Regions from separate parts of the Enterobacter sp. SCRI0065 genome, predicted to be linked through region 3. Evidence: predicted binding sites of a transcription regulator. Region 3 holds the regulator's gene; each other region holds the start of a gene.
The links. Region 3 encodes PurR, which represses purine synthesis genes. Its sites were predicted from a motif close to CANGCAAACGTTTGCNTG; they were not measured.

Region 1 (6,527 bases), on a different contig from region 3:
GAAGGGCACCTGCGCAACAATGCCTTTAAATAGCTCCGGTCGATGGTTGATGACGGTGCCCATTAGCATCCCGCCCGCACTGCCGCCCATCCCAAAACATCGCTCAGGATCGCCGTATCCTTGTGCAATTAGTGCGTCGCAGACGTCGAGATAATCGTTAAAGGTATTTTTCTTGTTCAGGAATTTACCGTCTTCATACCAGTGCTGACCAAGTTCTCCCCCGCCACGGATATGGGCAATGGCAAAGACAAATCCTCTGTCGAGCAAGCTCAGTCGACTGCCGCTGAAATCCGCATCCATGCTCGATCCATACGAACCGTAGCCGTACACCAGCAGCGGATTTTTACCTTTGCGGAAATGATCTTTGTGATAAACCAGCGAAACGGGGACTTCAACGCCATCACGTGCAATCACCCAAAGGTGTTCGCTACGGTACAGGCTGGCGTCAAAACCCGTCACCTCAGCCTGTTTAATGACGCGCCGTTGCCCGGTGTCCATATCAAGTTCAAACAGCGTATCGGGCGTGGTCATTGACGAATAGCCATATCGCAGACGCGAAGATTCTGGTTCGGGATTATAGCCAATCCAGGTGACGTAGGCCGGATCGTCAAAAGCAATCCCGATTGATTCGCGGCTTTTACGATTGATTTGTCTGATGCTGGTCAACCCACGCTGACGCTCTTCGACAACCAGCCAGTCGGTGAAGAGCGTGAAACCTTCAAGCATCACATGCTCGCGCGCCGGAATTAACACTTCCCACTTACGCTCGTCGCGGACTTTTGTTTTATAGAGACCAAAGTTTTTGCCTTCGCGATTGGAGCGCAGGTAAAAGGCGTGCTGGAAATGATCGAGACTGTATTCATGATCTTTACGCCGCGGCAAAAAACAGAGCGGTTGCGCATCGGGTAATTCGGCATCGAGCAGCAGTACTTCCGTCGTGGTGGCGCTGGCAAGTGAAATGATCACGTAGTGTCGCGACGTGGTTTTGTGCAAGCTGACGTAAAACATTTCATCTTTTTCTTCGTAGACCAGCTCATCATCACATGAGGCGGTGCCAACCGTATGCCGCCATACCTGGTAGGGCAAAAGCGTAGACGCATGTTTTTTAACGTAGTAAACGGTTTCAGAATCGTTCGCCCAGACAAAACCGGACGCGACGTTATCCAGCATTTCCGGATACCAGTTTCCCGTCTCAAGATTGCGGAATCGCAACCCATACTGGCGTCGGGAAAGATAATCTTCGGCCAGCGCCATAATGGTATTGTCTGGGGATACCGACATCCCGCCAAGGGTATAAAACTCACTGTGCGAGGCGCGTTGATTGGCATCCAGCAGGATCTCCCAGTCGTCCCACTCGGCGTTAAGCACCGACTGTCGCTGGTAAATGGCGTATTCATTGCCCGGTTCGTAGATGTGCCGGTAGCGGTAGCCGTTCCGGGTCCACGGCGCAGAGATATCATGCTGGGGAACGCGCGCGACCATCTCAGCGAGCAGGCTGTCCTGTAGCACCTGCTGAGAGGACATAACCTTTCGGCCATAGTCATTCTCCTGATGCAGATAGTCGAGGACCTCTGGCTGCGAACGCGAGTCGTCCCGCAGCCAGTAATAATTATCGATGCGCGTATCACCATGGGTGGTGATCGCTTTGGGAACAGATCGGGCTTTTGGCAGCATGTCAGTTTTTCTTTTGCGTTTTACACCCTATAAGGGTGGCAAATCGCACGCATGATGCAAGCGAAACGTGACAAGCGAAGGCGAGAATTATCCCGGTAATGCCTGTTTCTGTTGCTTAATATCCTGCTCAATCCCTTCACGGACATCCTTAGGAATATTCAGTGCATCTCCCAGCGCATTAAGGTAACTGCGCTCCATAAAATGATCGACATCGATGGCCGCACAGCTCAGGAAGTAAAGCTCCAGCGCTTCCTCTTCATTTTTAACACTTTGCGCCAGACGAATCGGATCCAAAGGCTGCTCAATGGCCTGCGCTACCAGCACTCTCCCCTGCTCCTCGACGCCCGCCTCTCGCATCTGCTGTTCGATGGCAGAGCGTTCCTGAGCATCAATATGTCCGTCACTTTTTGCGGCAAACACCAGCGCAAGAATGAGTCGCTCGGTACGCACATCTATCGGTGAGGTATGCTGCCCATACTCCGGTTCCGCCTGATGCGCCGTTCGCACCCGTTCCTTGTACTTATTCCACAGCACCGTTCCGGCCACCGCACCGCCACCTGCCAGCAGCGCACCCGTGCCGTATTTTGCCAGCAGTTTACGCGATGATTTATTGGCAACCAGTAAGCCCGCCAACCCCCCGAGTGCGCCGGGTACGAGCAGCTTGCTCAGCCCTTGCTGACCGGACGACGATACCTTTTGACCCAACATTGATTGCAATTGATTTAACCAGCCTGACATGATTTTCCCCATTTAACGGTTGGTAATCTTCACAGCGTAAGCGAGTTGATGTCAGGAAATGTCTGCCTGCACTAAAGATGCGAAAATGTCGCAGCCACGCAGCCGCGCTTAATCCTCGTCGAGGCAAGACAGACGCAAACGTTTTCGTTTATACTGCGCGCAACTTTTTCAGGGGGATATTTATGACTCGTTTAGGAACCGCACTGCGTCCAGCCGCGACGCGCGTAATGCTGTTAGGCTCAGGAGAGCTGGGAAAAGAAGTCGCCATTGAGTGCCAGCGCCTGGGTGTTGAGGTCATCGCCGTCGATCGTTATGCCGATGCACCCGCCATGCACGTTGCACACCGCGCATACGTCATTAATATGCTGGATGGCGATGCCTTACGCGCGCTTATTGAAAAAGAAAAACCTGACTTTGTCGTACCTGAAATCGAAGCGATTGCTACCGAAACGTTGATAGCACTGGAAGCAGACGGCCAGCGCGTCGTGCCTTGCGCCCAGGCGGCCAAACTCACCATGAATCGCGAGGGCATTCGTCGCCTGGCAGCAGAAACGTTAGCGATCCCAACCTCAAGCTACCGTTTTGCTGGCGTTAAGACCGAGTTCGTCCAGGCCGTAAATGAGATTGGCTACCCGTGCATCATTAAGCCGGTCATGAGCTCCTCCGGTAAAGGGCAAAGCTTTATCCGTAGCGAAGAGACGCTGGATAAAGCGTGGGATTACGCCCAGCAAGGCGGACGAGCGGGCGCTGGACGCGTGATTGTCGAAGGCGTGGTGAAATTTGATTTTGAGATAACCCTGCTCACTGTCAATGCCGTCGACGGCGTGCATTTCTGCGACCCCATTGGTCATCGCCAGGAAGATGGCGATTACCGCGAATCATGGCAACCTCAACGGATGAGCGCCCTGGCACTTGAGCGCGCGCAGGACATCGCCCGTCACGTCGTCGTCGCGCTGGGCGGATATGGTTTGTTCGGCGTTGAGCTGTTTGTCTGCGGTGACGACGTGATCTTCAGTGAAGTCTCTCCTCGCCCACACGATACCGGTATGGTGACGTTGATTTCACAAGATCTCTCAGAGTTTGCCCTGCACGTTCGTGCTTTCCTTGGTCTGCCAATTGGCGGAATTCGTCAGTATGGCCCTGCCGCATCCGCTGTGATCCTGCCGCAGCTGACCAGCCAGAACGTGACGTTTGATAACATTGATGCCGCCGTGGGTGCCGGCCTGCAGGTGCGATTGTTTGGTAAACCGGAGATTGACGGAACGCGCCGTTTGGGTGTGGCGTTAGCCGTGGCGGATGATGTAGAAGAGGCCGTTGCGCGGGCGAAAAAGGCTGCCGCAAGTGTGAAGGTCGAGGGATAAAAAAACGGGCCGTTTGGCCCGTTTATCTGTGCTTTACTGCTTAGCGCCTTCGACTGCTTCACGCGCCAGCTGAGTGATGCGATCCCAGTCGCCCGTTTCCAGCGCATCCGCCGGAACCAGCCAGGAGCCGCCGATACAGAGAACGCTTTTCAGCGCCAGGTAATCACGGTAGTTCGCCGGAGAGATGCCGCCAGTCGGGCAGAAACGCACCTGAGAGAACGGGCCTGCAATTGCCTGCAGCGCTTTGGTGCCGCCGTTAGCTTCAGCCGGGAAGAATTTAAACTCTTTCAATCCGTAATCCATGCCCAGCATCAGTTCAGACACGGTGCTGATACCAGGGATTAACGGAATGGTACCTTCGGTTGCCGCTTTCAACAGTGGCTCAGTCAAGCCTGGGCTAATCGCAAACTGCGCGCCCGCTTCGGTGACTTCTGCCAGCTGCTGTGGATTCAGCACGGTACCCGCACCGATAATGGCCTCAGGGACTTCTTTTGCAATCGCGCGGATAGCATCCATTGCACACGCGGTACGCAGCGTGACTTCCAGAACACGAACACCACCTGCAACCAGCGCTTTCGCCATCGGGACAGCGTGCTCCAGTTTATTCACCACGATAACCGGTACTACAGGACCAGTTGTCAGGATTGCTTCTGCACTTGTTTTCCAGTTTTTCATCAGAGTTTTTCTCTCGCCAGATCGATAAATCTTGTCGTCTTAAAACGTTATACAGGTTGCGCCCTGCTCAGCACCGGAGAGTTTCTCACGCAGCGCGCTGAACATTTCGCGTCCTGTTCCCACACGCGACGCGCTGAGGTCAGGAATATGCGGCTTACGGGCTTCAAGTACGGCGTCATCCACCAGCAGGGTCAGTTCACCTGTCTGGCCATTAACACGAATGATGTCGCCATCGCGTACTTTTGCCAGCAACCCACCATCGTAGGCTTCGGGAGTGACGTGAATCGCTGAAGGCACTTTACCTGATGCACCAGAGAGACGTCCATCGGTGACCAACGCAATTTTGAAACAGCGGTCCAATAATACACCAAGTGGTGGCATAAGTTTATGTAATTCTGGCATACCGTTCGCTTTTGGCCCTTGATGACGCACCACAATCACGCAATCTTTATTCAGAAGTCCGGCTTCAAAAGCAGGTAAGACGTCATGCTGGCTCTCAAAGATAATCGCGGGCGCTTCAACGACCTGATTCTCAACCGGTACGGCAGAGGTTTTCATGACCGCGCGACCCAGGTTACCGCTCAGCACTTTGGTGCCACCGTGACGAGAAAACGGTTTTTCAAACGTCGCGACGACCTGTTCATCCAGAGGCGCCTGCGCGCCTTCACGCCAGTCGAGTTCGCCATTGTTCAGCCACGGTTCCATGGTGTAACGCTGTAAGCCAAAGCCTGCAACGGTGTTAACGTCTTCGTGCAGCAGGCCGCCTTTCAGCAGCTCACGAATGAGGACCGGTACGCCGCCCGCCGCCTGGAAGTGGTTGATATCTGCCGGGCCGTTCGGATAGAGGCGAGCCATCAGCGGTACCACGTCAGACAGGTCAGAGAAGTCATCCCAGTTAATCAGGATGCCGGCCGCGCGAGCCATTGCCACCAGATGCATGGTGTGGTTGGTTGAACCGCCGGTTGCCAGCAACGCGACAATACCATTCACGATGACTTTTTCATCAACCATTTTGCCCAGCGGCATCCACTCGTTCCCGTTGCCGGTAAGACGTGTCACCTGACGCGCTGCGGCTTCGGTCAGTGCCTGACGCAGTGGAGCATCCGGCTGAATGAAGGATGAGCCCGGCAACTGCATGCCCATAAATTCAACCACCATCTGATTGGTGTTGGCGGTGCCGTAAAATGTACAGGTGCCCGGCGCATGATAAGAAGCCGCTTCGGCCTCAAGTAAGGCAATACGATCGGCTTTTCCTTCGGCATAAAGTTGGCGAATACGCACTTTTTCTTTATTTGGTAACCCGCTCGCCATCGGGCCTGACGGCACAAAAATAGCAGGTAAGTGGCCAAAGGACAGCGCCGCCATCGCCAGGCCCGGGACAATCTTGTCGCAGACGCCCAGATATAGCGCGCCATCAAACATATTATGAGACAGGCCAACTGCGGCAGACATGGCGATCACTTCGCGACTGAGCAAAGACAGCTCCATGCCGTCCTGTCCCTGCGTCACACCATCACACATCGCCGGAACGCCGCCCGCAACCTGCCCGACTGCATTGGCGCTGTGCAGGGCTTTACGGATGATTTCTGGATAGTGTTCATAAGGCTGGTGCGCGGAGAGCATGTCGTTATAGGAGGTGATGATCGCAATATTGTTACGCAACATGCTTTTCAACGAAGCTTTATCGTCCGGCTGACAGGCCGCAAAGCCATGAGCAAGATTACCGCAGGCCAGCTGGGAACGATGTACCGTGTCGGTTTTGGCCTGTTGGATACGGGCGAGGTATGCAGAACGTGTCTTTTCCGAGCGTTCGATAATGCGCTGCGTTACCCGTAACATTACTGAATTCATAAAAGCTCCTCAAATTTATCTGTCCGTGCTCGGGGGTTTACAAGGTGATGCGCATGTATTAACAAGGCTGAAACGCTTGCAGTCCGGAGCTCAGGGGCAAAATCACTGAGGCCAGTGTAATAAAAAAAGCTCCGTGGGTGAATCCACACGGAGCTTAAATGATTAAAAATTATGCCACAATCTGTGTTAGATCATGTTACCGGTAAAATAACCCCTTAGGATTAACCG
Region 2 (6,527 bases), on a different contig from region 3:
TGCACGTTCAGGACCGTACCGGCAGTACCGCCAAGGTCAACGTATTCGCCAGAACGGAAGGGACGGAAGGTCACCAGTAGTACGCCAGCCGCCAGATTAGACAGCGAGCCCTGCAATGCCAAACCAATTGCCAGACCGGCAGCACCGAGTACCGCGATAACGGAGGCTGTTTGAACACCTACGCGTCCGAGCGCTGCAATTAACGTAAAGGCGATAATACCGTAACGCGCCAGTGCGGAAAGGAAATCTGCGACCGTTGCATCGATGTGACGCGCACGCATCACGCGATTTAGGGCGTTGGACACAATACGCGCCACAATCATCCCCACGACAATAATCGCAATTGCCGCCACAATATTCACCACATAACTCAACAGCAATGCCTGGTTGCGCACCAGCCAGGTTCCCGCATTGTTAATGCCATCTACTACACCGAGATCGTCCATTCATCCATCCTTAAGCTAATCCAAACCAAAAAAACCATCCCACATCGAGACAGACAGGTTAGTAAAGGGTAAACAAAAAGCACGGATTATGCCAAACAGATCACAAAAATGTCGGTTGCAGATGATTGAAAAACCATAAAAAAGGTCCGCAATTGCGGACCTTATTAACGCTTCAGCAGATCAAATTACAGAACGTCAACCGCGTTCAGTTCTTTGAATGCCTGCTCCAGGCGGGTGATCATGCTCGCCTGAGCAGAACGCAACCATACGCGTGGATCGTAGTATTTTTTGTTCGGCTGGTCTTCGCCTTTCGGGTTGCCCAACTGGCCCTGCAGGTAAGCTTCGTTAGTTTTGTAGTAGTTCAGAATACCTTCCCATGTTGCCCACTGGGTATCGGTATCGATGTTCATTTTGATAACACCGTAACTAACAGAATCTTTGATTTCCTGAGCAGAAGAACCGGAACCACCGTGGAAGACGAAGTTCAGGCTGTTGTGCGGCAGGTTATGTTTCTTAGAAACATAGTCCTGAGAATCGCGCAGGATAGTTGGGGTCAGAACAACGTTGCCTGGCTTGTAAACACCATGCACGTTACCGAAAGACGCTGCAATAGTGAAACGCGGGCTGATTTTGCTCAGCTCGGTGTAGGCGTAATCAACGTCTTCTGGCTGAGTGTACAGCGCAGAAGCGTCCATGTGGCTGTTGTCCACGCCGTCTTCTTCACCGCCGGTGCAACCCAGTTCGATTTCCAGGGTCATATCCATTTTGGACATGCGCGCCAGGTATTTAGAACAGATTTCGATGTTCTCTTCCAGAGACTCTTCAGACAGGTCGATCATGTGAGAAGAGAACAGTGGTTTACCGGTTGCTGCGAAGTGTTTTTCGCCAGCGTCCAGCAGACCATCGATCCACGGCAGCAGTTTCTTCGCGCAGTGGTCAGTGTGCAGGATAACTGGAACACCGTAGTGCTCAGCCATCTGGTGAACGTGGTGCGCACCAGAGATAGCACCCAGGATTGCAGCGCCCTGAGGAACGTCAGTTTTCACGCCTTTACCGGCGATGAACGCAGCGCCACCGTTGGAGAACTGAACGATAACCGGTGCTTTAACTTTTGCAGCGGTTTCCAGTACGGCGTTGATGGAGTCAGTACCGACGCAGTTAACTGCTGGCAGAGCAAAGTTATTTTCTTTAGCTACCTGGAACACCTTCTGGACGTCATCACCAGTGATCACGCCAGGTTTTACGAAATCAAAAATTTTAGACATGTTACGTAGTCCTGTATCTTCGGCCGTTAGAAAAAGTGCGAGCTCTAATAAGCGCGCTGAAATTTGGGCAGGTTTCCCTGCCCATGAATGGCTTACTTCTTAGCGCGCTCTTCGAGCATTGCTACTGCTGGCAGGACTTTGCCTTCCACGAATTCGAGGAATGCGCCACCACCAGTGGAGATGTAGGAGATTTTGTCAGAAATACCGAACAGGTCGATTGCAGCCAGAGTATCACCGCCGCCTGCGATGGAGAACGCATCGCTATCTGCAATTGCGTTAGCCACGATTTCAGTCCCTTTACGGAAGTTAGGGAATTCAAACACGCCAACTGGACCGTTCCACAGAATGGTTTTTGCGTTTTTCAGGATATCTGCCAGTTTCTGTGCAGAAACGTCGCCCAGGTCCAGAATCTGCTCTTCATCTTTGATGTCGTTAACAGATTTCAGGGTTGCAGTTGTAGTTTCAGAGAACTCGGTCGCAACACGAACGTCCGTTGGGACTGGGATATCGCAAGTGGTCAGAAGACGTTTTGCTTCTTCAACAAGGTCTGCTTCGTACAGGGATTTGCCCACGTTGTGGCCTTGAGCCGCTACGAAGGTGTTCGCAATACCGCCGCCAACAATCAGCTGGTCAGCGATTTTGGACAGGGAATCCAGAACGGTCAGTTTGGTGGACACTTTAGAGCCACCAACGATGGCTACCATTGGGCGAGCAGGCTCTTTCAGAGCTTTACCCAATGCTTCCAGTTCGTTTGCCAGCAGAGGACCTGCGCAAGCTACGTCTGCAAATTTGCCGATACCGTGGGTAGAGGCCTGAGCACGGTGAGCAGTACCGAATGCGTCCATTACGAACACGTCGCACAGGGCAGCGTATTTTTTAGACAGTGCTTCGTCGTCTTTCTTTTCGCCTTTGTTGAAGCGAACGTTTTCCAGAACAACCAGCTCGCCTGCAGCCACTTCCACGCCGTCCAGGTAGTCTTTAACCAGGCGCACCGGGCCGGACAATTTGTCTTTCAGATAGTTTACAACCGGGAGCAGAGAGAATTCTTCATTGTACTCACCTTCGGTCGGACGACCCAGGTGGGAGGTTACCATCACTTTAGCGCCCTGTTTCAGCGCCAGCTCGATGGTTGGCAGAGAAGCACGAATACGCGCGTCGCTGGTCACTTTGCCATCTTTAACCGGTACGTTCAGATCGGCACGAATGAAAACGCGTTTACCTGCCAGATCCAGATCGGTCATCTTAATTACAGACATGGTGAATCCTCTCGTTGATTCTTAAAGTTTTGCAGACGCACGACGCGTCTTACCTGAAACCTTGTGCGGCCATGGCTAACGTGGTGTCGAGCATCCTGTTAGCAAAGCCCCATTCATTATCGCACCACACCAGCGTTTTGATGAGGTGTGCACCGCTGACCCGCGTTTGCGTACCATCGACAATGGCACTGTGCGGATCGTGGTTAAAATCTACTGAGACCAACGGTAATTCCGTATAGTCAACTATACCATGAAATGCACCCTGTGCCGCTTTTTGCAGCAACCAGTTGACTTCACACGCTTTTACCGGTTTTTTAACCGTCACACTCAGGTCAATTGCGGTAACATTTATGGTCGGTACGCGAACCGCAATCGCCTCAAAACGATCGTTAAACTGCGGGAAGATACGGGTAATCCCTGCCGCAAGTTTCGTATCCACCGGAATGATTGACTGACTTGCTGCGCGCGTGCGACGCAAATCAGGGTGGTACGCATCGATCACCTGCTGATCGTGCATAGCGGAGTGAATCGTCGTGACGGTTCCCGATTCAATGCCATACGCATCGTCTAACAATTTGATGACCGGAATTATGCAGTTCGTGGTGCAGGAGGCGTTGGAGACAATACGGTGTTCGGGCTGTAGCTCATGCTGATTAACGCCAAAGACGACGGTAGCGTCCAGGTCGTTGCTACCAGGATGGGAAAAGAGAACTTTTTTCGCCCCCGCAGCCAAATGTGCCTCTCCGTGCTCGCGGTTACCGTACACGCCGGTACAGTCGAGGACCACATCCACACCCAACTCACGCCACGGCAGCCCTTCAATACTGCGCTCGTGCAGAATCCGAATCACATCATCGCCGACAAACAGCTGCTCTCTTTCCTGGCGAACGTCCCAGGCAAAGCGCCCATGGCTGGTGTCGTATTTCAACAAATGCGCCATACCCGCAGCATCAGCCAGTTCATTAACTGCTACTACGGTGATTTCCGCCCGACGCCCGGATTCATATAAAGCACGAACCACGTTGCGCCCGATGCGACCGAAACCATTAATCGCTACGCGTACGGTCATAGGTCTCCTGCAAGACTATCCCTAAAATTGAGGTGGCTGAAAGAGTAATCCAGCTACGCCCGGAGGGGAATCCTTGCCTGTCACAAACTGCGACTGATTGGTTAATTGTCGAACATTTAATCGACTGAAACGCTTCAGCAAGAATAAGCGAAACCAGGAATAAAGGAAACGTTCGCCCGGAGAGATTCGCCATTTATCTGACTTGCGTCACATTTTAGCGTGACGAATACCCTCTAATTATTCCATTCTGGCAAAGGTATATTCACCTTCTGCTGTCATGTGTAACGTCAGATCCGCCGGACGACTGTGCCTTAGTACGCGCTCAACATTTGGCCCATCCGTGCGCAGATAGAAAGCCAGCGCCTCATCCTGAGATAATCCACCGGCTACTTTGCGCTGTATCAGTCGCTGACGCAGAGCTGCCGCAGGCGCCGTGATGAACAGTGAGAAATCACAGAAATCCTCCAGCGTCCTCCACTTCTCGTCATCCAGCAAAAGCCAGTTGCCCTCAACGATCGTAATGTCGGCCGTCACGCTTATCGCTGCCTCTACTGGATCGTGCTTTTGCCGGTCATACTGCGGCCAGTCAGCAGCGCCTTCTCGAATATCACGTAGATTTTGCGCCAGCTTTTCTACGTCAAACGTCTCCGGTGCGCCCTTAAACGGACGAAGCTTATTGGCATCCAGCCAGGCGTTGTAGTGGTGGAAGCCATCCATGGGTAGCGTCTGCAAGGTGGGTAAATGAGGATCCTGACAGGCGAGATATTCCCAAAAGGTGGTTAGCGTAGACTTTCCCGTTCCCGGTGGCGCGCTGAGAAACACAACGGTCCGAGGATGTGAACTTAACGCATGCCGCTGCGCAATTTGCTGTAATAACGGCCGATGGACCTTCTCGATCTCATCGTCAGAATAATGTGCCTCAACCTGTAATCCATTTACCATCAAGCTGATTTTCAAGGAGCCAGTTCCTGTAGTATTGTCGTTATCGCCAGCGTCATTGCCGTCTTGACCATTCCGGTAAAGCGAACCTCGGACCAGGTCGCAAAGTCGGCAAATTTCATCGACTTCAGCGCGTTGTATAAGGTTGCATTACGCGTAATGCTATTCACGTTGCTGATAAAATCCCAGGTCATGTCATCCGCGAAGCCAGGGATTTCACTCTGTTCTTTGAGATAGTGATTGAACTGGGAAAAATGAGTGATATCGGCATACAGCCATTTATCCATTTTCCCCAGCGCATAAATCAAACGCAACGCTACATCAATATCGTCAAGCGGCCCGCTTTGTGCGAGTAACGGCTTCACTGCATATTCCACGATCTCTTCATCATTATTCACGAACAGCGACGGCAGAAAACGCTTTATGCCCAGCAGCAAAATTTCATTTGCCGTTGTCATAAACGAAAGTAAATCGCTCTGAGCGTCCAGTTGCTCAATTACATCGTCTTCAGTCAGCGTCGTCATTCGTTTCTCGATAAATCACCATGAATGCAGGGAGTCTATTATATTACACGTTCGGTCCGCGCCGCCGATCAGTAAAGTTTGCGTGCGCACACCGTTCGCCACCTGTTGAATGCCGTTGACCAAATCGCCCCCGGTTACGCCCGTCGCCGAGAAAATGACGTCCTGACTCGTTACCAGCTCACTGAGCGAGTACACGCGGTTTATCTCAACACCCATCTCGTTGCAGCGGTGATGCTCCTCGGCACTGATGCGCTGGTTCGCTTCCGAGTCCCCTTTAGCCTGACAAAAATCGATAAGCTCCGCCTGCATATCTCCCCCTAACGCCACCACCGCACAGGCAGAGATAACGCCTTCAGGGGCACCGCCGACGGTATACATCACGTCATAATCATTGTCCTGCAAACAGGTGAGCACGCTGGCGGCAACGTCTCCATCGGGAAGTGCAAAAACCTTCACGCCAAGCGTGGTGGCCTCATCGATTGCCGCACGTAAGCGCGGTTTGTCGAGTGTGACCATACGCAGTTTATCCAGCGGTTTTCCGAGCGCCTTCGCCACGCTGCGCAAATTATCCGCCAGCGGCAAGGCGAGGTTAATGGCCCCTTTCGCCAGGCGGTTGACCACCAGCTTTTTCATATACATATCAGGCGCGTGAAGCAGGCTCCCCTGCGGCGCAAATGCCATCACCGCCAGCGCATTGCTTTGCCCCATTGCTACCATCCGTGTGCCTTCGATGGGGTCCACCGCAATATCCACCTGCGGGCCGGTGCCCAGCCCTACCCCTTCGCCAATCCAGAGCATCGGCGCGCAGTCAATCTCGCCTTCACCGATGACAATACGTCCGCGTATCGCCATCTGATTGAGCGCCTGGCGCATTGCGTTCACCGCCAGACCATCAATTTTGTTCTTATCACCGCATCCGATTTGCGGCCAGGCAGCCAGCGCTGCCTGTTCCGTCGTGCGAAAGAGCGACCATGCAAGCGACATCATGCCGTCGCCTCCCCAATATCGACGCCAAAGTGCGCCAGCAA
Region 3 (6,527 bases):
GCGTTCAGATAATAACTAAACATTCTTTTAAAACGCTCAGAATAGTTGTCGGCAATCTCAGGCCAGGCAGTCTGAAAGCGAGCATGCCATGCCATCAGCGTCGTATCGTAATCTGCACCAAAGTTATGCCAGTCTTCCATCACGAAATGCGGCTCGCTGGCCTTCGCGATCTGGCGCACTGACGGTAAACAACCGTTCGGGAAGATGTATTTGTTGATCCACGGATCGACGGTATGGTCGGTTTTTTTGGAACCTATGGTGTGCAGCAGGAAAACCCCGTCGGGCTTGAGGTTGCGGTCTGCAACGTTGAAATAGGTATTGTAGTTTTTCGGCCCCACGTGCTCGAACATTCCGACCGATACAATACGATCGAACTGGTCATGCAGGTCGCGATAGTCTTGCAGAAGAATGGTCACATCCAGCCCTTCGCAGCGCTCTTGCGCCATCTTCTGTTGCTCGGCTGAAATCGTCACGCCCACCACGCCAACGCCGTAATTTTTAGCCATAAACCAGGCCAGCCCACCCCAACCGCAACCAATGTCCAGTACGCGCATACCGGGCTGCAATTGAAGCTTTTCGCAAATCAGACGCAGTTTGGCCTGCTGCGCCTCTTCAAGTGTGGAGGCCTCTTTCCAGTAGGCGCAGGAATATTGCATTAACGGGTCAAGCATGCGCGTGAAAAGATCGTTACCCAGGTCGTAATGTTCCTTGCCAACAATCCAGGCACGCTTTTTACTTTGCAGATTTAACAGGCGAGCGGAGGCGATACGCAGCGTATCTTTGAGATGCCGGGGCAGTTGATTTTCAAGCCCGGCGCGCAGAACGGTGTTGAAAAAAACATCCAACTGCTCGCATTCCCACCAGCCATCCATGTAGCTTTCTCCCAGCCCCAGGGAACCTTCCTGTAAAACGCGCTTAAAAAAATCGGGGTGTTTTACCTGGATATCCGAAGGGGCAGGACCGTTAATGGTGACGCCTGCTCGACTCAATAATTCACTGACGATTCGTGACCAATTATCGTCCCGAATGCTGACTTCTTCTATACACGATGAACTCATAGCTTCTCCATCACCTGATGTGATCAGAACCTTCAAACAGCGTAGCCGCTTTTTATGGTTTGTGAGAAATCTCACGGGATTACCCGCGAGGCTAGTATCCGACGTAGAACAGAGGAAGGGAGAAAACCCTTGCCGAAAATCCATCCATGGTAAAACGGGAGCACTCCGGCTCCCGTTAACACATAATATTTATCGTATTTATATGAACCGAATTTAGTATAAGCCTCAAAAATCTGTCATTCAACTGAAAATTGTTAGCATCCTAATCACCGGTTTTTCACATAATTGCGTGCGCCACTATGCCTGCGATGATTCTGGTTGTGTACCGTCATCACTTTGCTTTTTTACGGTGGATTGCAGGCGATAACCCAGCGCTGCCAGCGCCACGGTAACCAGCATCACGCTGGTGGTGGTCATCAGTGGAGTGGCAATGAGAGCCGAGACAATCAAACTTGCCAGGAAGCACAGGCCCAGTTGCAGGGTATTTTGCAGGGCGGCGGCTCTACCGGTTGCGTGCGGGAACGGACGTAAAGCCTGGGCAACCACGATAGGATAAATGGCACCGTTTGCGACGGCCATAATGCAGAAGGGAATAAGAATCTCTGCCAGGGCAACATGGGGAATAAAACCAACGGCAAAGGTCGCAACCACGCTCAATGCATAAAGTACCAGTAGCCACGGTAGCATTTGTTGTCCCTGCCATTTTTGCAGCGCCGCGCGACAGCCATAGCCACCCACCAAAAAAGCGATGGTTTGCGGAACGTAGCTCAGACCAATAACCGCAGGGCTGTAGCCCATATCGTGCAAGATAAACGGTGAACCGGTGAGCCAGGCAAAGAAGCTCGCTGAGCAGGCGGCATAAATCAGCACATTACCGCGATAGTCGCGTGAGCGCAGCAGCGACATAAAGGTGACGCGCGATTCCTCGGGGTCGGCGACTTTCGGCTGAGCCGGTTTTAGCGAGAACGCCGGAATCATCAAGATCAGGGTAATAATAAACAGCGTGGCGAAGATCGCCTGCCAGTCAAAGTGGACCAGGATCCAGCTGCCCAGCAGCGGCGCAAGGGCGGGTGAAAGGCCAACCAGCGGCATGATGGTGGCAAAGATTCGGTTCACGCGCGAAGCCGGATAGTAATCGGTTACCAGCGCCTGCCAGGTCACTGCGGCTGCGCATACGCCAAAGGCCTGAATGAAGCGCAGCACCAGCAGCCAGGTTGCGTCACGGACCCACAACATGCCTAAACTGCTCAGGGCAAAAATGGTCAGACCCAGCAGCAAAATTGGCTTTCGGCCATAGCGATCGGAGAGCGGCCCCCACAGAAGTTGGGCAAACGCAAAGCCTGCCAGGAACAAGCTCAGGCTGGCACTAATGGCAGCGGCAGGCGTCTGTAAATCTGCCTGCATCGCTGCGAAGGCGGGGAGGTACATATCGGTCGCTAAAAAGCCCAGCACGCTTAAGCCAGCGAGCCAGACCATAAATCCTTTTCCAGGTTGCATTATTTTTTTCCTAATCAGGGCAGGTGTTCTTTGGCGCAGAGTGTAGGGAGTGCAATCCCCCTTGTGAAACGCTAATATTTGTCTGGTGCATTCAAAATATTTGTAGGCAGAAAATGTGGTCTGAATATTCCCTTGAAGTGGTCGATGCCGTCGCGCGTAACGGCAGCTTTAGCAGTGCGGCGCAGGAGTTGCATCGCGTCCCGTCAGCGATCAGTTATACCGTGCGCCAGCTTGAGGAATGGCTGGCGGTGACACTGTTTGAACGACGTCATCGCGATGTCGTTCTGACGCCTGCCGGGGCATGGTTTTTAAAGGAAGGCCGATCTGTTATCAAAAAAATGATGATCACCCGTGAGCAGTGCCAGCAGATTGCCAACGGCTGGCGCGGGCATCTTTCTATTGCTGTGGATAATATTGTTAAGCCTGAACGTACCCGACAGATGATTGTCGATTTCTATCGGCATTTCTCAGACGTGGAGCTGCGTGTTTCCCAGGAAGTTTTTAACGGGGTGTGGGATGCGCTATCGGATGGGCGAGTCGAAATGGCCATCGGGGCGACCCAGGCCATCCCCGTCGGGGGACGTTATACGTTTCGCGATATGGGCACGTTGAGCTGGACCTGCGTAGTGGCGAGCCACCATCCTTTGGCCACGATGGCTGGGCCATTGAGCGACGATACGTTGCGCAACTGGCCTTCGCTGGTGCTTGAGGATACCTCCCGCTCACTGCCAAAGCGTATCACCTGGCTGCTGGACAATCAGCGACGCGTCGTTGCGCCTGACTGGGAGTCATCGGCAACCTGCCTCTCAGCGGGATTGTGCGTGGGTATGGTGCCTGTACATTTTGCCCAACCGCGAATAGACAACGGACAATGGGTGGCGTTGACGCTGGAGAACCCCTTCCCGGATGCGGCGTGTTGCCTGACCTGGCAGCAAAACGACATGTCGCCTGCGCTCGCCTGGCTGCTGGATTATCTGGGGGATAGTGAAACGCTAAACAAGGAATGGCTGCGGGAGCCGGAATAACCGGCCCCGCAGAAAAGATTAGCGGCGGTAGTCGCGGAATGGACCATCGGCGACCGAGCGGCGTTCAATCAGGCGCGGATGCACTTCGATGGACTGCGACTCTTCGCGTTTGCTGACGATTCTGTCCATCAACATATTGAACGCCGTTTCACCCAGCGAATCTTTTGGCTGATGAATGGTGGTCAACGCCGGGGTAAAGAAACGAGCGTTGCGCACGTTATCATACCCGATCACTGAAATATCCTGCGGCACACGCAGTCCCAGCTCGTCAGCGGCGCAAAGCGCACCCATCGCCATGATATCGCCGCCGCAGAATACGGCAGTAGGGCGATGCGGTTGGGAGACGATTTGCTGCATGGCGCGATAACCCGATTCTGGTTCAAAATCGCCCTGAACGATCCAGTTTTCTGGAACGGCGATCAATGCTTCTTCCATCGCCTTCATGAAGCCCGCCAGACGACCGGCACCGGTGTTGCGCTCAAGCGGACCCGGAATAACGCCGATTTCGCGATGGCCGCGTTCAATCAGGTAGCGACCCGCCATATATCCGCCTTCAAAAGCGTTGTCGTTGACGGAATCGGTGAAATCAGCGCGCGTATCACCCCAGTCCATGACGACCATCGGGATATGACGGTACTCTTCGAGCATCGAGAGTACGGATTCAGGATATTCGGAACACATAACCAGCAAACCGTCTACGCGTTTTTGCGCCATCATGGACAAGTAAGCCCGTTGTTTTTCCTGACTATTCCAGGCATTACCCAGAATCAAGGTATAGCCCTTCTGGAAGCAGTTTTTCTCTACTGCTTCGATTATCTCGGCAAAATAGGCCGCTTCGCTACTGGTCGCCAGCAAACCAATTGATTTGGTGTGGTTGACCTTAAGGCTGCGCGCCACGGCGCTAGGAGAGTAGTGCAGCTCTTTAATCGCTGCCCAAACGGCGTTGCGCGTCTCTTCTGCTACAAAACGAGTTTTGTTAATTACATGTGATACGGTTGTAGTGGAAACGTTTGCGCGTTTCGCTACATCTTTAATCGTTGCCATTAGCTGTCACTCCAGACCATATCCTAAGCTCCTGAAAAATTGAGAGGTAAACGTTTGCCTTCTCTCACCCTTATCTCGCAAAGTGAATTGCGATACGCCGGGAAAACGACACAGGACGTCAGGAGGGGGTCAGTGGCCGGTACGCTTATAAATTTAGCGTGGAATTTTGTCTTATCTTGATGAAAAGGGGAAGCGTAAAAACACTTATCAGTCTAAATCCAGGAAGATTTTTGGGATAAACTGTGTAAAAATGAGCAAGCTCACTTTTCATGTGGGGATTAAAAGGAGAAAAATTGATGAATACCGATCTTAAGTTTTCGCTAACCACCACTTTCATCGTGCTGGCTTTGATTGTTGCGGCAAGCTTTACGGCAATACTGCACTGATTCAAACGGGGGAGAGCGTTCTCCCTCGCTTTCTCCCCGCCATTGTTACTCCCTCTGCAATAATCTTTTGCTATTTTGTTAACTTCTTATTTTTTGTGATTGATGTCATGCTTTCGGCATATTTGTTCTGTGTCGCGTAAAGACACGGCATCCGGAGTTAATGAATGAAAATCAACTTTCCTCTGTTGTCCCTGGCGATTGGCGCTTTTGGCATCGGCACCACTGAATTTTCCCCTATGGGACTGCTGCCGGTAATTGCCAAAGGTGTGGATGTTTCTATTCCTGCCGCGGGTATGCTTATCAGCGCTTATGCCATTGGCGTAATGATTGGTGCGCCATTGATGACGCTGCTGCTTTCGCATCGTGGGCGTCGCAACGCGCTGATCTTCTTGATGGCTATTTTCACGCTGGGAAATGTGCTCTCTGCGCTCTCACCGGACTACACCACGCTGATGCTGTCGCGCATTTTGACCAGCCTGAACCATGGTGCATTCTTTGGTCTGGGTTCGGTCGTGGCCGCAAGCGTGGTGCCTAAACATAAGCAGGCCAGTGCGGTCGCAACCATGTTTATGGGCCTGACGATCGCGAATATTGGTGGCGTGCCGGCAGCAACATGGATGGGTGAGACCATTGGCTGGCGAATGTCTTTCATGGCGACAGCCCTGCTGGGCGTGGTGGCGATGGTGGCACTGTTCTTCTCTCTGCCTAAAGGAGGAGCCGGTGAGCGTCCTGACGTGCGTAAAGAGCTGTCGGTTTTGCTTCGTCCTCAGGTGTTGTCCGCGTTGCTGACCACGGTACTGGGTGCGGGCGCCATGTTCACTCTGTACACCTACATCTCGCCTGTTCTGCATGACATTACGCATGCGACGCCGGCCTTTGTCACGGGAATGCTGGTGCTGATTGGCGTCGGTTTTTCAATTGGCAACTATTTGGGTGGCAAGCTGGCAGACCGTTCTGTTAGCGGTACGCTGAAAGGTTTTCTGACCTTGCTTATCGTCATCATGATCGCCATTCCTTGGCTGGCGCGAAATGAGTTTGGTGCTGCGATTGCGATGGTCATATGGGGCGCTGCGACGTTTGCCGTTGTCCCGCCATTACAGATGCGCGTGATGCGCGTAGCACACGAAGCGCCGGGGCTTTCTTCCTCAGTCAATATTGGGGCGTTTAACCTGGGTAATGCTTTGGGTGCAGCGGCGGGTGGCGCCGTGATTTCTGGCGGGCTGGGGTATAGCTTTGTGCCGGTGATGGGGGCGATTATCGCCGCACTCGGTTTACTGTTGGTTGTACTGTCCGGTCGTAAACAGCCGGAACCAGCCTGTGCGACGGAGTGATTAAAAAACGCAGAAGGGTTAACCTTCTGCGTGTCTTTTTATGCCGCGAAGTTTTTCGCCACAAATTCCCAGTTTACCAGAGCCCAGAAGTGCTCAAGGTAGTTAGGGCGTGCGTTACGGTAGTCGATGTAATAAGCGTGTTCCCACACATCAACGGTCATCAGCGGTGTAGCAGTGGTGGTGAGC

Region 1: purT (formate-dependent phosphoribosylglycinamide formyltransferase) is a predicted target of PurR. The motif match lies at 2,544-2,561, and genes of this name have one in related genera.
Region 2: epd (erythrose-4-phosphate dehydrogenase) is a predicted target of PurR. The motif match lies at 4,198-4,215, and genes of this name have one in related genera.

Annotation. Positions count from the first base shown of each region.
Region 1 is NZ_JCBAJB010000002.1:750,890-757,416, reverse strand. It holds gene ptrB (oligopeptidase B) at 1-1,674, opposite strand, end outside; gene AC6EMZ_RS09435 (tellurite resistance TerB family protein) at 1,762-2,412, opposite strand; gene purT (formate-dependent phosphoribosylglycinamide formyltransferase) at 2,595-3,773, shown strand; gene kdgA (bifunctional 4-hydroxy-2-oxoglutarate aldolase/2-dehydro-3-deoxy-phosphogluconate aldolase) at 3,807-4,448, opposite strand; gene edd (phosphogluconate dehydratase) at 4,488-6,299, opposite strand.
Region 2 is NZ_JCBAJB010000003.1:65,908-72,434, forward strand. It holds gene mscS (small-conductance mechanosensitive channel MscS) at 1-446, opposite strand, end outside; gene fbaA (class II fructose-bisphosphate aldolase) at 632-1,711, opposite strand; gene pgk (phosphoglycerate kinase) at 1,804-2,967, opposite strand; gene epd (erythrose-4-phosphate dehydrogenase) at 3,017-4,036, opposite strand; gene AC6EMZ_RS10430 (nucleoside/nucleotide kinase family protein) at 4,274-4,993, opposite strand; gene AC6EMZ_RS10435 (MltR family transcriptional regulator) at 4,990-5,499, opposite strand; gene glpX (class II fructose-bisphosphatase) at 5,515-6,486, opposite strand; gene AC6EMZ_RS10445 (zinc-binding dehydrogenase) at 6,483-6,527, opposite strand, start outside.
Region 3 is NZ_JCBAJB010000001.1:1,093,074-1,099,600, forward strand. It holds gene cfa (cyclopropane fatty acyl phospholipid synthase) at 1-1,058, opposite strand, end outside; gene punC (purine nucleoside transporter PunC) at 1,356-2,555, opposite strand; gene punR (DNA-binding transcriptional activator PunR) at 2,669-3,580, shown strand; gene purR (HTH-type transcriptional repressor PurR) at 3,599-4,624, opposite strand; gene cydH (cytochrome bd-I oxidase subunit CydH) at 4,921-5,010, shown strand; gene AC6EMZ_RS05370 (MFS transporter) at 5,175-6,341, shown strand; gene sodB (superoxide dismutase [Fe]) at 6,380-6,527, opposite strand, start outside.